Regions from separate parts of the Paenibacillus sp. SRL342 genome, predicted to be linked through region 3. Evidence: predicted binding sites of a transcription regulator. Region 3 holds the regulator's gene; each other region holds the start of a gene.

Region 1 (3,181 bases), 2.2 Mb from region 3:
AAATCAATAAAATGAAGGGAAGAAAAGCTGAAGAAAAGCTTGAATACAGGGAAATGACTTCTTTCGACAAACTTTTTTTGCTCAACCTATTGCAATGTGAAAAAGATCACATTATAATGAGTGTATAAAGTGAAATTAATCACATACACAGTATCGATTAAGAAGTGAAATATTTCACAACCATAACAACCTTATATTCAAACTCATTTATATATTTCGAGGAGGAACTTTTAATGAAAATCGCAGTTATCGGATGTACACACGCAGGGACCGCAGCCATCGTAAATACCGCCAAATTGTACCCGGATGCTACCATCACCGTGTATGAGCGCAATGACAATATCTCCTTCCTATCTTGTGGCATTGCGCTCTACGTAGGTGGGGTTGTGAAAGACCCTGACGGTTTGTTCTATTCTTCGCCTAATCAATTGGCAGATCTCGGCGTTGTAACCAAGATGCTTCATGAAGTTACAGCAGTTGATGCCAAGGGTCATACCCTTCAGGCTAAAAACCTGAAAACTGGGGAAGAATTTGAAGATACGTTTGACAAACTGATCGTGACAACGGGTTCTTGGCCTGTCGTTCCGAAGCTTGAAGGCATCGACAAGGATAACATTTTACTTTGCAAAAATTACAATCACTCCAATACGATTATTGAAAAAGCCAAAGATGCCAAACGTGTTACCGTTGTAGGTGCAGGATATATCGGCGTAGAGCTGGTGGAAGCTTTCCAGATGAACGGCAAGGAAGTTACCCTGATCGACAGTGTGGACCGGATTTTGAACAAATACCTGGACCCTGAATTCACAGATGCGATCGAAGATACGTTGACTGGACGCGGTATCAAGCTGGCTCTTGGTCAGACGGTACAGAAGTTTACTGGAGAAAATGGCAAAGTGACCAAGGTGATCACGTCCAAAGGTGAGTTTGAAACCGATCTGGTTATTCTGTGCATCGGCTTCCGTCCAAATACAGAGCTGCTCAAAGGCCAAGTGGATATGCTGCCAAACGGTGCGATCATCGTGGATAAATATATGCAAACCAGTCAAAAAGACGTCTTCGCTGCGGGTGACAGCTGTGCTATCCATTATAACCCTACAGGCAAAGCATCTTACATTCCACTGGCGACTAACGCTGTGCGGATGGGTACACTGGTAGCCCGCAACCTGGTTCGCCCTACGACACCGTATATGGGTACACAAGGAACATCGGGTATCAAAATTTACGAGCAAAATATCGCGGGTACCGGGATGACGGAAACATCTGCTGCTGACGAAGGTCTGATCGTGGAATCCGTGGTACTGGAAGACAGCTACCGTCCGGAGTTCATGCCTACGGCTGAGAAACTGTTACTCAAAGTGGTATATGAGCAGGCTACTCGTCGAATTGTCGGAGCGCAAGTAATGTCACAGGTTGATCTGACTCAATCGATTAATACGATCTCGGTCTGCATCCAAAACAACATGACCGTAGATGAGCTGGCCTTCATCGACTTCTTCTTCCAGCCACATTACAACAAACCGTGGAACTTCCTGAACACGGCGGGTCTGCAAGCACTGCCTCCAATAGAAGTAAAAGCACCAGCAATGGTGTAAGGAAGCAGAATAGATGTTGATATAAAATACTGAACCATAAAATGCACAAAGGCTGGCGAGCATATCGTCAGTCCTTTTTTGTATATCTGTAATGGAGGTGTAAGTAACATGCACGATATCCCTTGCTGTCAGAGTCATTCAATGACAAGCATGAATAACGACTTTTATACATAACATTGTGATAATTTGCACAAAGTTTTGTATAAGACCAAGATACAATTAGGATATGGTATTCAACGCATAACTAATGAATTTTAGATGGTCTTATCCAATGATGAACAATGAAGGAGAGGATGAATGATATGGCAGCAAAAACACCTCTTGAGGTTGCACAATATACGGCGCAAACAGGAATGAAGAAGGCACAATATCGGGACTCTTCTGTACTGGTGCTCAGTTTTCTGGCAGGGGCTTTTATCGCGCTGGGTTTTCTACTGGATATTCGGGTAATTGCTTCTGCGCCAGCAGAGTGGGGAAGTTTGGTTAATTTGATCGGTGCGGCGGTATTCCCAGTTGGATTGATTATGGTGCTCATTGGTGGTGGCGAGTTGCTGACGGGAAATATGATGGCTGTTCCACTCGCGACAATTGCACGAAAATTATCCGCGGGCAGCATGTTGAAAAATCTGACGTTAGTGACGATTGGTAACTTTGTTGGAGCTTTGTTTGTCGCGTATGCGTTTGGACATGTGCTTGGTCTGACTGGAGAGGGTGTATATCTGGCGAAAGTGGTGGATATGGCTGGACATAAGCTGCATGATGGATTCCTGCAGGCTTTTATCTCCGGCATCGGCTGTAACTGGCTGGTTGCGCTGGCCGTGTGGTTATCCTATGCATCCGATACGATGAGTGGCAAAGTACTAGGCATTTGGTTTCCAACGATGGCATTTGTGGCGATTGGATTCCAGCACGTTGTGGCCAATATGTTCCTCATCCCGGCAGCAATCTTCGAAGGACATTATTCGTGGGGTCAATATGTGATGAATTTCATTCCGGTATGGCTCGGGAATCTGACTGGAGGAGCTTTGTTTGTAGCTGCAGCCTATTGGGTGGTGTACCTGCGCCAAGTTGAGCCGAAAGTGAAGCCAGAGATAGCAACGTCGATCGAACCTGTGGAGACGGAGGCTAGAGCGATGTGGAGCAAACAAGCATAGAGGGCATTGCGTAGCATGTGTGGACGTAGGTCGTCCCCAACTGCCAATTAAATTTTTATTATTCAAAATATGAATTCATTGTTGCCCACATTCGATTGTACTCGCTTCGTACCGCTGAGAATGCACCGGGCTTTTCAGATTTATTGTTTGAATTTGGCTCAAACGTTAAATATTTATTACGTGATTTGCACTCATAGTTTTTGCTATTTATAAGGAATTCAATTCTATCTTTAAATGGTCTGTCTAATAATTTAACCACCATAATGTCTCCAGTACTGGTGGTTCTAGCAGGAAAATAAATCAAAAAGTAACCTTGTTCAAATCGGTACTCCATAGCACTTACCTCCATTCGAATATAGAATTTATTGCTAGTTAACTAAACCATCAAAAAGTATCTATACATCAATTATACATGATGAAGTTAGTGCATAA
Region 2 (3,181 bases), 130 kb from region 3:
TCTGTGTCACTTCACCCCATGAAGCGCGAATTAATCCACCTTTACCACGTACCGATTTGTATCTTTTCACTTGGGCCGGATCATCCGCAATGCTGGACCACGCTTGAACCGGGTCACCATGTGTCTGAAGCGCATCACGCCACATGTCCAGCAGCGCACCACGTACATAAGGATGTTTGACACGCAGCGGGCTGTACAGATACCAGGAGAAGCTCGCTCCACGCGGACAACCTCGTGGTTCAAATTCCGGCATATCCGGTCCGGTTGAAGGATAGTCGGTAGCCTGCGTTTCCCAAGTGACAATGCCGTCTTTCACATAGATCTGCCAGCTGCATGATCCGGTACAATTGACGCCGTGTGTGGAACGCACCACTTTGTCATGCTGCCAGCGGCGGCGGTAGACATCTTCCCAATCCCGGTTAACTGGGGACATCTCACTCCAGCCCTCCGCACTTTTTTCACGTTTGGCAAAATATTTGAGTTTGCCCATCCAGGGCATGCTTTTGTTACTCATTGTTGTCCTCCCACATATATGACCTGTTGATGCAAGTTGAATCCTGAACTGCTGTTGCTAACCTCCGATTTGCGACATATGTCGCAGCGTTGGCGTGCCGTCAATCTGTTGCCCGTTTAAGGCTTTTAACATGTCATGTGTTTCGGGTTTGGCTCCGAGTGCCTTGTAAAATAAATCCTGCACCGCCTTGTCATCACCTACGAGTGGACGAACATTGAACTCATCTGACCAGTAGAGACAAGGTTTGATATTTCCGTCTGCTGTCAGCCTGAGCCGATTGCAATTTCCGCAGAAATGGCTGCTCACCGGATGAATCAGACCAAAGGTTCCGGCAGCTCCCACAATGCGATAACTATCTGCAGGTCCATTCCCATAAATCTCTCCACAGCTTTCGTACTCCCATTGTGCTCCGCATGTTTCCAGCACATGTTCGAGGGGCATATACCCAGATCTCCAACCTTCTCCACTTTCACCAATAGGCATGTACTCGATAAAACGAATATGAATGGGTTCATCCCGGGTCATCCTCAGAAAGTCTTCCACTTCATCGTCGTTCACGCCTTTCATCAGCACCACATTCAGCTTGATCGGATGAAATCCGGCTTTTTGGCTGGCCTTAATGCCGTCCAGCACACGCTGCACCTTGCCGCCTCGGGTAATGCTTGCGAATCGTTCTGGCTTCAAAGAATCCAGGCTTATGTTCACCCGTGTTAGCCCCGCAGCCTTCAGCAGATCCGCATAAGCTGCCAAATAGATGCCATTGGTGGTCAATGCGATATCTTCAATTCCTGGAATAGCGGACAACATCGCAATCAGTTGATCCAGCCCCTTACGAACAAGAGGCTCCCCTCCAGTTAAACGCAATTTCCGAATGCCCAATGGAGCAAGCGCCTTAACGATGGACGTGATTTCTTCATAGGACAGGATTCGTTCTGTCGGTTCAAACTGCATTCCTTCCTCTGGCATGCAATACACACAGCGGAGATTACAACGATCCGTAACCGAAATTCTTAAGTAATCATGTTTTCTTCCAAACGGGTCCATTAATTTTGATTCCATACACATACCTCCCTTCTCTAGGGTGCTGTATTCACATCAGCCGAAGGAGAAACCTGTTTTCTCTCATCCAGTGTCATCTTGACGCTAAATATAAGGATGTCTCACTCGCTGAACTGTGCAAAATATCACAAGAAGTGAAACATAGCGCACAGTTGCACATCTATATATGCTCACCAGCCCTTTTCCAAACAGGATTCTGGTCTAAATAAGTCTAAATTATGGCAAAAAGAAATGTGTGAGCCTGCTCACACAGACCCCTCTTCACGTTTTCTATAATCAAATTGCAGCACCACACTATCCCTATTTGGAGGAATGACACATGAACACATACGCAGCAACCATTAATGCCACGGAGTATCCACCGCATTTGAAACATAAAGTTATTTTCGAAACGTTTGATCAGTTGCAACCACAGGAATCCATGCTGCTCATCAATGATCACGATCCAAAGCCACTTCGATTCCAGTTCCAGTCCACACATCCTGATGGCTTCAACTGGGAGTATATTGAGCAGGGCCCTACAACCTTCCAGGTCAAGATCAGCAAACTATAGAATTGGAGCTGAACCGCTATGGCCCACGTTGAAATCATTGACAATACTACACTTCGCATCACGCTGAGGTTGGAAGATGCCACAACCATGGTGCAGATAGCACAGCGTGAACAGGCCGAATATGCGCAAGAGATTGTTACCATTTACGAAAAAATGCCTGTGTTCGAATATACTCACTTCTGTTTTTACGCCTATGACAGTGCAAGACTTTTTGAGCGTGTGCTCGGCATGGACCCCAAAGCCTATCTGTCCTTCTCCCTCGATGCGCCGGAGTCATTCTTCTACGCGCTGTACGGTGGAATGGCCGCCCTGTATGAATCATCTCTGCAGTTGGTACAACAGGCGGATGTAGCTAGTGCAGGATTGGATGTGAACGCACATGTCTCCATCTGATATCCGTATGGTTGAATTGGATGTGCGCCCTCATCTGAGTAAAAAGCTGGAGCCGTTTCAGCTGATTATGGACACGGTCAAGGGCCTTCAGCATGACGATGTGTTTGTCCTACATGCTCCATTCAAACCAACGCCTCTGCTCGGTATTCTCAAGCTGAAAGGATATTCCAGCACATCGGAACGAAAAGGTTCAGATCACTGGGTTACCACATTTGTGCACAAAAAAAATAAAACCGGTGCAAAAGCATTATCTGCAATGGTTTTACCTGGATCAGAAGTTAATTCGGAGCCCGGTTCAGACGAAGAATCAGCTTCATGCAAAGGACATCCGGAGGAGCAAGCTGTTGCGATTGCAAACATTGAAACTCCACAGGCACCCAAAGTTATACTGGACAATCGCGGATTGGAACCGCCACAGCCCATGATGCGAACACTTGCCGCTCTGGAGCGTTGCAAACCTGGGGAAATCGTACTGATTCACAATGACCGTGTACCTGTATTCCTGATTGAAGAGTTAAACAATCTAGGTTGCACCTACACGGTTGAAGATCAAGCCGATGGCACAGCCAAAGTGAGAATTGAAAAAGGGTAAGGAGGAGAAAGCCATGTCCAGGTTGCCGTTTCTTTTCATCATCACGGGCATCTTTGGATTTGTAATGTAT
Region 3 (3,181 bases):
ATATTCCATTCACAACTCCGGGCATGATTCGCTTAATCTCACCGGCAGGAACTTCAGAACTGAAGCGATTGCGGATCTGCGCTTCGGACATGCCATTCTGCAGCAGCTCACTGTGTACAGCGTTTGCACCCTTAGCCGGTTGATTGTTTGCATCGAATTTAACCCAGACCATAACATCCTGGTTATCCTTATTTTTGCCGATCAGGGTCCAGTAGATATTGTCAGAGCCTTCTTTGTCTCCCCAGATGTACTTGCGCAATTCATCATAGGATGTAATGCCCAGTTGCTTCTGTGCTGCCTCTATAGCGAGCGCTTCTTCCTTGCGCTGGTCCTGCGTGACATAGACGTAATAACGCTGAAGTCCAAACAGAATCAGAACCAGTGCAAGTAGCGAAATCCATATCCACTTCTTTTTTTTCTTCAAAAGCCGAACTTCCTTTCCCTATGATGCTGTCCTGCAATTAACGAGCAAGCAGACCATCAAATGCCAATTGAGACTCACGCAAAATACGTTCTTCATCCAGCGTCAGACATTCGCCATGTTTCACCACTTGTTTTCCATCCACCCATACGTGCTCAACATCTTTGGCAGAAGCCGAGTAGATCGTATGTGAGATCAGGTCTGTATGTGGATAGAAATGTGCCTGTTCAATATCAAGGGCGATAAAATCAGCCTTCATGCCGACCTGAAGCGCTCCGGTATTGTTCAAGAAGATGGATTTGGCACCATATAACGTTCCGAGTAGTAACGCTTCGCCTGCCGGTACTGCCGTCGGGTCACCAGATACACCTTTGTGGATCAATGCAGCCAGTCTCATTTCCTCGAACATATCCAGGTTGTTGTTGCTTGCTGGTCCGTCTGTTCCGAGTGACACGGTAACTCCTGCTTTCAGCATCGCAGGTACCCGCGCAACACCGGAAGCGAGTTTCAGGTTACTTCCCGGGTTATGGGATACAGCCACATCATGACGGGCCAGAATCTCAATCTCTTCATCATTCAGATGCACCGCATGTGCAACCAGGGATGGACGGGAGAAAAATCCCAGTTTCTCTAGATGTGCCACAGGACGCAGTCCATAATCAGCCACGTTCTGCTCCACCTCACGAAGCGTTTCAGACATATGTGTATGGAGAGGAAGGTTTAGGTCATTCGCGACCTGTACAAGCTTCTCTATGTAGTCAGGAGGGCATGTATATGGGGCATGTGGCGAGATTACGGTTGTAATACGACCATCTGCCTGTCCATTCCACTCACGTGCAAACGCTGCCGACTCCTCCAGCTTCCGCAATTGCTCTTCTTTCGAGCACAGCCCGATTACACCACGTGCCAGTGCTGCTCTAACGCCGGATTGCTCCACAACTTTGGCCACTTGATCCATGTGATCATACATGTCCAGGAAAGCTGTAGTTCCGCCTTTCAACATTTCAAGCACCGATAGCGAGGTTCCCCAATATACATCTTCTGAAGTCATTTTCGCTTCCATCGGCCACATTTTTTCCTGCAACCATACTTGCAATGCAAGATCGTCTCCGTGCCCTCTGAGCAACGACATCGCTGCATGACCATGCGTATTGATCAGACCCGGCAGGAAGAACAGTCCTTTTCCATCTACCTTGGTACTATTTTTGTCTTCATCCGGCAATGTCTCACCAATATGCACAATCTTGTCATTCTCAACAACCATGTATCCTTGGACCACGTTCCATGTTGTGCCGCCTTCATTAACGGCAAATTTGCCGTTGTGGATTACCCATCTATTTGTTGTCATCTTCCTCGTCGTCCTTTCCAGTCTCCAAGTAATAGGCCAAACTAAGCAGATCCGTTGTAAAGTCAGCATGGTGAATGCGGATATGCGGCGGTGTTTTTAGAATTGTTGGTGCAAAATTAAGGATCGCTTCGATTCCGGATTCAATAAGCTGATCGGCTACATTTTGGGCTTCCGTATCCGGAACCGTGATAATTCCGATGCGGATGTTATCCGTTTTAACCGCTTCCGTCAATTCATCCATTGGTTTTACCGTCAAACTGTTGATTTGACTACCAATCTTCGGTCCATATGCATCAAATACAGCAACAATCTTCATGTTGTCTTTCAGATATGCGTTGTAGTTGGACAAGGCTTGACCTAGATTACCCGCGCCTACCAGAGCTACATTAATTTGCTGATCGATCTTGAGAATGTGACGAATTTTCTCGATCAGATAGGATACATCATACCCGATCCCTTTACGACCAAAATCACCGAAGTAAGCCAGGTCTTTACGAATTTGGGCCGGATTCAGATCCAGCCTCTGTCCAAGCTCTTGAGAAGAAACAGTAGCCACCTCACGCTGATGCAACTCGTTCAAATAACGCAAGTATACAGGCAGACGTCGTACCACCGCTTCCGAAATTTTATCCGATTTCATTCTTGCTCCCCCTTACCAAGACCACGATAAAATAATAGATGAAAAGATGAGCATTCTGTATAAACTCAAAGATAAACGTGACATTTTATACAGAATGCTCCTTGTAATTTAGGTTATAAGTTCTTACGTGCAACTGCTTTAATCGGATACGGAAATATCTAATAAAGTTTAACGCCAAACAATAGTGTCATGCAATGATGTAACGAACAAAACAACCATTATTTTTGTTCATTAGCAGGTTTTTCCAACCACTCGGTAATTCGTGGAACCATCTGCTCCGTGAGCATGTGTTCCATTTTGGGACCAGGTAATGAATATAAAAAGAATTTACCATAGTACGCTTCAATCACCCGTGTATCATAAACAATGACAATTCCTCTGTCCTTCGCTGTACGCACCAACCGGCCAAATCCCTGTTTGAAACGAATGACCGCTTGCGGCACGGACAGTTTCATGAACGGATTTTTCTTCTGTTCCTGAAGCAGCTCACTCTTGGCTTCCACCAACGGATGATTCGGTGGCTGGAAAGGCAGTCGAACAATAGCGAGACAGGTTAGGGCCTCTCCCGGGATATCTACACCCTCCCAGAAGCTGCTTGTGCCCAAAAGTACCGTTGCTTTGGCATCTTGGAACCTGCGAGTCAATTTGGAACGACTTCCACTGTCAACGCCTTGCCCAAGCAACGAGATGTCGTTACCAGACAGTGCCTCCTTCAGCGGATCATAGACCTGTCGCAGCATCTTGTATGAAGTAAACAGAACCATCATGCGTC
Region 4 (3,181 bases), 910 kb from region 3:
ACGGTATCTCCCTGCTTCAAAATAAAGCCACCTTCAGACAGGGTCAGTGCCACTGACAATGACGCTGGAATAAGTAGACCCGTAGCTCCATATAAGAACAAATACACGATACTTTTTTTAGAACCATAATTTTCGAAAGCATAGAATGAACCACGAATGGCAAGTAAAATGACGGCAATACTTCCCGGAACAAGCAGCGCGGAGCCATAATAGTAAGCAGTATCCGGAAAGAATCCAACGATGCCAATATAGAAAAAGACAAAAAATACATTGGTGATCTCCCAGACCGGTGATAGATAACGGGAGATCAGACGATTAATCAGGTGATCCTGCTTCGTCAGGCGTGCATAAAAGGCGAAGAAACCTGCTCCAAAATCAATGGAAGCTACAATAAGATAGCCGTACAAGAACAGCCAGAGTACCGAAATACCAATTAATTCATAACTCATTATGCCTGACCCCCTTTCTCGGCTGATTGATCATGCTTCTCCTTCAACCATTTCTCCATCTCGAGTTCAGCAGGATTATTATTGAACAACCGTCTCAGTACAACGACACACATAACGCCTAGCAGGATGTAGAGAAGCAAGAAGACGAAAAATAAAATTCTCACACTCGGTGAAGAAGTAGCGGCCTCTTCCACTCGCATATAACCTCGGATGATCCATGGCTGCCGCCCAATCTCTGCATAGAACCAACCCATCTCAACGGCCAGAAAAGCGAGCGGTGCACTGAGTGCAACCATACGAAGCATCCACTTGTTAAACTGATTACGTTTCTTCCAGAATACAAACAGGAAGTACAGACTTGAGATCGCAAGCAGAGCAAATCCGATTCCAGCCATTAGATCAAACAAATAATGCACAAGTAAAGGTGGATGCTCATCTGGTGGAAATTCGTTCAGCCCGGTTACCTCGGCATCAAAGTCTCCAAAGGCAAGGAAACTGAGCACCTTCGGCAAATGTAGTGCGCCTATAATTTCATGTTCAGCATTCAGCCATCCCAATAAAATCAAATCCGCTCCGCTTTCCGTCTCGAAATGCCACTCGGCAGCTGCGAGCTTCTCCGGCTGATGCTCAGCCAAAAACTTGGCAGATACATCTCCAGCTAAGGAATTTAATAAACTGAATACCAGTACAACGGCCATCATGAGATTCAAGCCTTTTTTGTGGTAGGCGGACACTCCCTTTCTCAGCATCGCAAAGGCTGCTATTCCTGCTAACAGGGCAGCTCCTGTCAGATAAGCCGAGCTTAATACATGGAACACTTTGGAGAACGTCGCCGTATTCAGCATCGCTTGCACGGGGTTCACTGCCATGAATTGGCCTGCTTCCATCACAAAGCCTTCAGGCTGGTTCATGAATCCGTTCACTGTAGTAATAAAAACAGCAGACATACCTGCCCCGGCGACAATTGGAATGGTCAGCAACCAGTGGATATACGGATTTTTGAACCGATCCCACGTGTACAGGTAAATGCCCAGGAAGATGGCTTCAAAAAAGAACGCGAATACTTCCATAAATAGTGGCAGTGCAATGACATTCCCGGCCAGTTTCATAAAATTCGGCCATACCAGAGCCAATTGCAGCGATATCGCTGTGCCTGTCACGACACCAACCGCGACAGAAATGACAAACCCTCGTGACCACCTCTTCGCCATAAGTATGTAATGGTGATCCTTCTTCCGAATGCCGATGAACTCTGCAATAGCGATCATCAGAGGCACACCGACACCAAGTGTTGCAAAAATAACGTGGAACCCGAGCGTCAAACCAGTCACCAGCCTGCTCCATAACACCGTATCAATAGCCATTCGTTATACTGCCTCCCTTCAAACTCTGTTCAATTTTGAAACAATCAATATCAGCTTCGGCCAAGCTCAATGCATAGTTGCGAAATATTTCACAAAGGTAGGTACGACGATATCTTGCCACACCTTTAATGCGTTTACTCCTGTTGGCTCCCGATTATAACAAGCGCTGGATGCCTATGAAAATCTGATATTGATGCACTTCAAGTACTGACCAAGCCTATTAATCAAAATTATTATATCTTTATTTTTACCTAATTCAATCAAAGACACGTCTTCTACCTTAAACGTTCAAGAAAGGATCAACTCTTTCTGACAACTTGGTGAAAAACAAAAAATACACCCAATGGAGCTATTGATTCATTGGGTGTAAACGTGCTATTGCACGGCAGATTCGCTATTTACTTGCTTACTTGCTCCGGACTCACCGGACCTGCCTCGCGACGTACGCTCATGATGATCAATGATGCAGCTAATACCGTAAGGATGATGCCAAGCATGTGAAATCCTGTCACATTAAATGTATCTCCCATAACAATTCCAATGAATAACGACGATAAGATGGTCCCCAGGTAGCGTGATGTATTAAAAATACCCGATGCGACTCCAATCATTTCTTTGGGTGTGCTTTTGAACAGTGCTGCTTGCATGCCAACCGCGTTTAGGCCGTTACTTATTCCAAATAAAGCTAAGGCAACAATGATTATGAAGATTGGAGAAGTTTCATTCATAACAACGATCAATATAGAGCCCAATGTCATTAAAGAAGCGGATAAGATCAGCGCTGGCCGTGATCCTGATCTGTCAATCCAGCGCCCTGCAATCGGAGCAATAATGACTGAACATAACCCCAAAGCTAGCATACTCATTCCTGTATGAACTTCATTGAGATGTCGTATCTGCTTCAAATACGTAGGAACTCCAAAAAATAGTGCGTAAAACAGGATATTTACCAGCATGTATTGCACATTCACCCAAGTCATCTCGGGATATGTGGCAAAGGTTCGCAGAGGGATGAAAGGCGTGTCTGCTTTTAATTCATGTCGAATGAACATAACGAGTGCGATTAACCCGATCGCTCCTGTCAGCAGATGCCATGTTGAAATATCTCCTGTGGAATTTACTGAAAGTAAACCGATGAGCAGAGTTACCAAGGCTACCGTAAACATCAGGATGCCTGGTGCGTCAATTAACGCAAGCCATTTCCGAATGGACATGTGACCAGAGATAGACGGGGATTGCTCGTCCTTCGGGATTGTTTTCCAGGCGAACCAAAAACTTGCCAAGACAAACGGAATATTAACGATGAATATGCTATGCCAATCCCACCAATGAATCAATACTCCACCAATAAAGGGCCCGATCGCAGCC

Evidence for each region. The regulator Rex, encoded in region 3, represses fermentation and respiration genes when NADH is low (regulators of the CRP and FNR family bind a similar motif). The targets are predictions, from matches to a motif close to TTGTGAAATATTTCACAA.
Region 1: AC4E8D_RS29470 (formate/nitrite transporter family protein) is a predicted target of Rex. The motif match lies at 1,772-1,789, and genes of this name have one in related genera.
Region 2: AC4E8D_RS18975 (DUF2249 domain-containing protein) is a predicted target of Rex. The motif match lies at 1,687-1,704, and genes of this name have one in related genera.
Region 4: AC4E8D_RS15705 (cytochrome ubiquinol oxidase subunit I) is a predicted target of Rex. The motif match lies at 1,891-1,908, and genes of this name have one in related genera.

The regions. Positions count from the first base shown of each region.
Region 1 is NZ_OZ481790.1:6,639,810-6,642,990, reverse strand. It holds gene AC4E8D_RS29475 (FAD-dependent oxidoreductase) at 234-1,595, shown strand; gene AC4E8D_RS29470 (formate/nitrite transporter family protein) at 1,898-2,749, shown strand; gene AC4E8D_RS29465 (hypothetical protein) at 2,808-3,083, opposite strand.
Region 2 is NZ_OZ481790.1:4,349,467-4,352,647, forward strand. It holds gene AC4E8D_RS18965 (nitrate reductase subunit alpha) at 1-514, opposite strand, end outside; gene moaA (GTP 3',8-cyclase MoaA) at 572-1,573, opposite strand; gene AC4E8D_RS18975 (DUF2249 domain-containing protein) at 1,893-2,126, shown strand; gene AC4E8D_RS18980 (hypothetical protein) at 2,145-2,519, shown strand; gene AC4E8D_RS18985 (DUF2249 domain-containing protein) at 2,506-3,111, shown strand; gene AC4E8D_RS18990 (YceK/YidQ family lipoprotein) at 3,125-3,181, shown strand, end outside.
Region 3 is NZ_OZ481790.1:4,482,250-4,485,430, forward strand. It holds gene AC4E8D_RS19615 (DUF5590 domain-containing protein) at 1-424, opposite strand, end outside; gene AC4E8D_RS19620 (amidohydrolase) at 462-1,769, opposite strand; gene AC4E8D_RS19625 (redox-sensing transcriptional repressor Rex) at 1,756-2,409, opposite strand; gene dinG (ATP-dependent DNA helicase DinG) at 2,628-3,181, opposite strand, start outside.
Region 4 is NZ_OZ481790.1:3,572,857-3,576,037, reverse strand. It holds gene AC4E8D_RS15710 (cytochrome d ubiquinol oxidase subunit II) at 1-449, opposite strand, end outside; gene AC4E8D_RS15705 (cytochrome ubiquinol oxidase subunit I) at 449-1,813, opposite strand; gene AC4E8D_RS15700 (MFS transporter) at 2,212-3,181, opposite strand, start outside.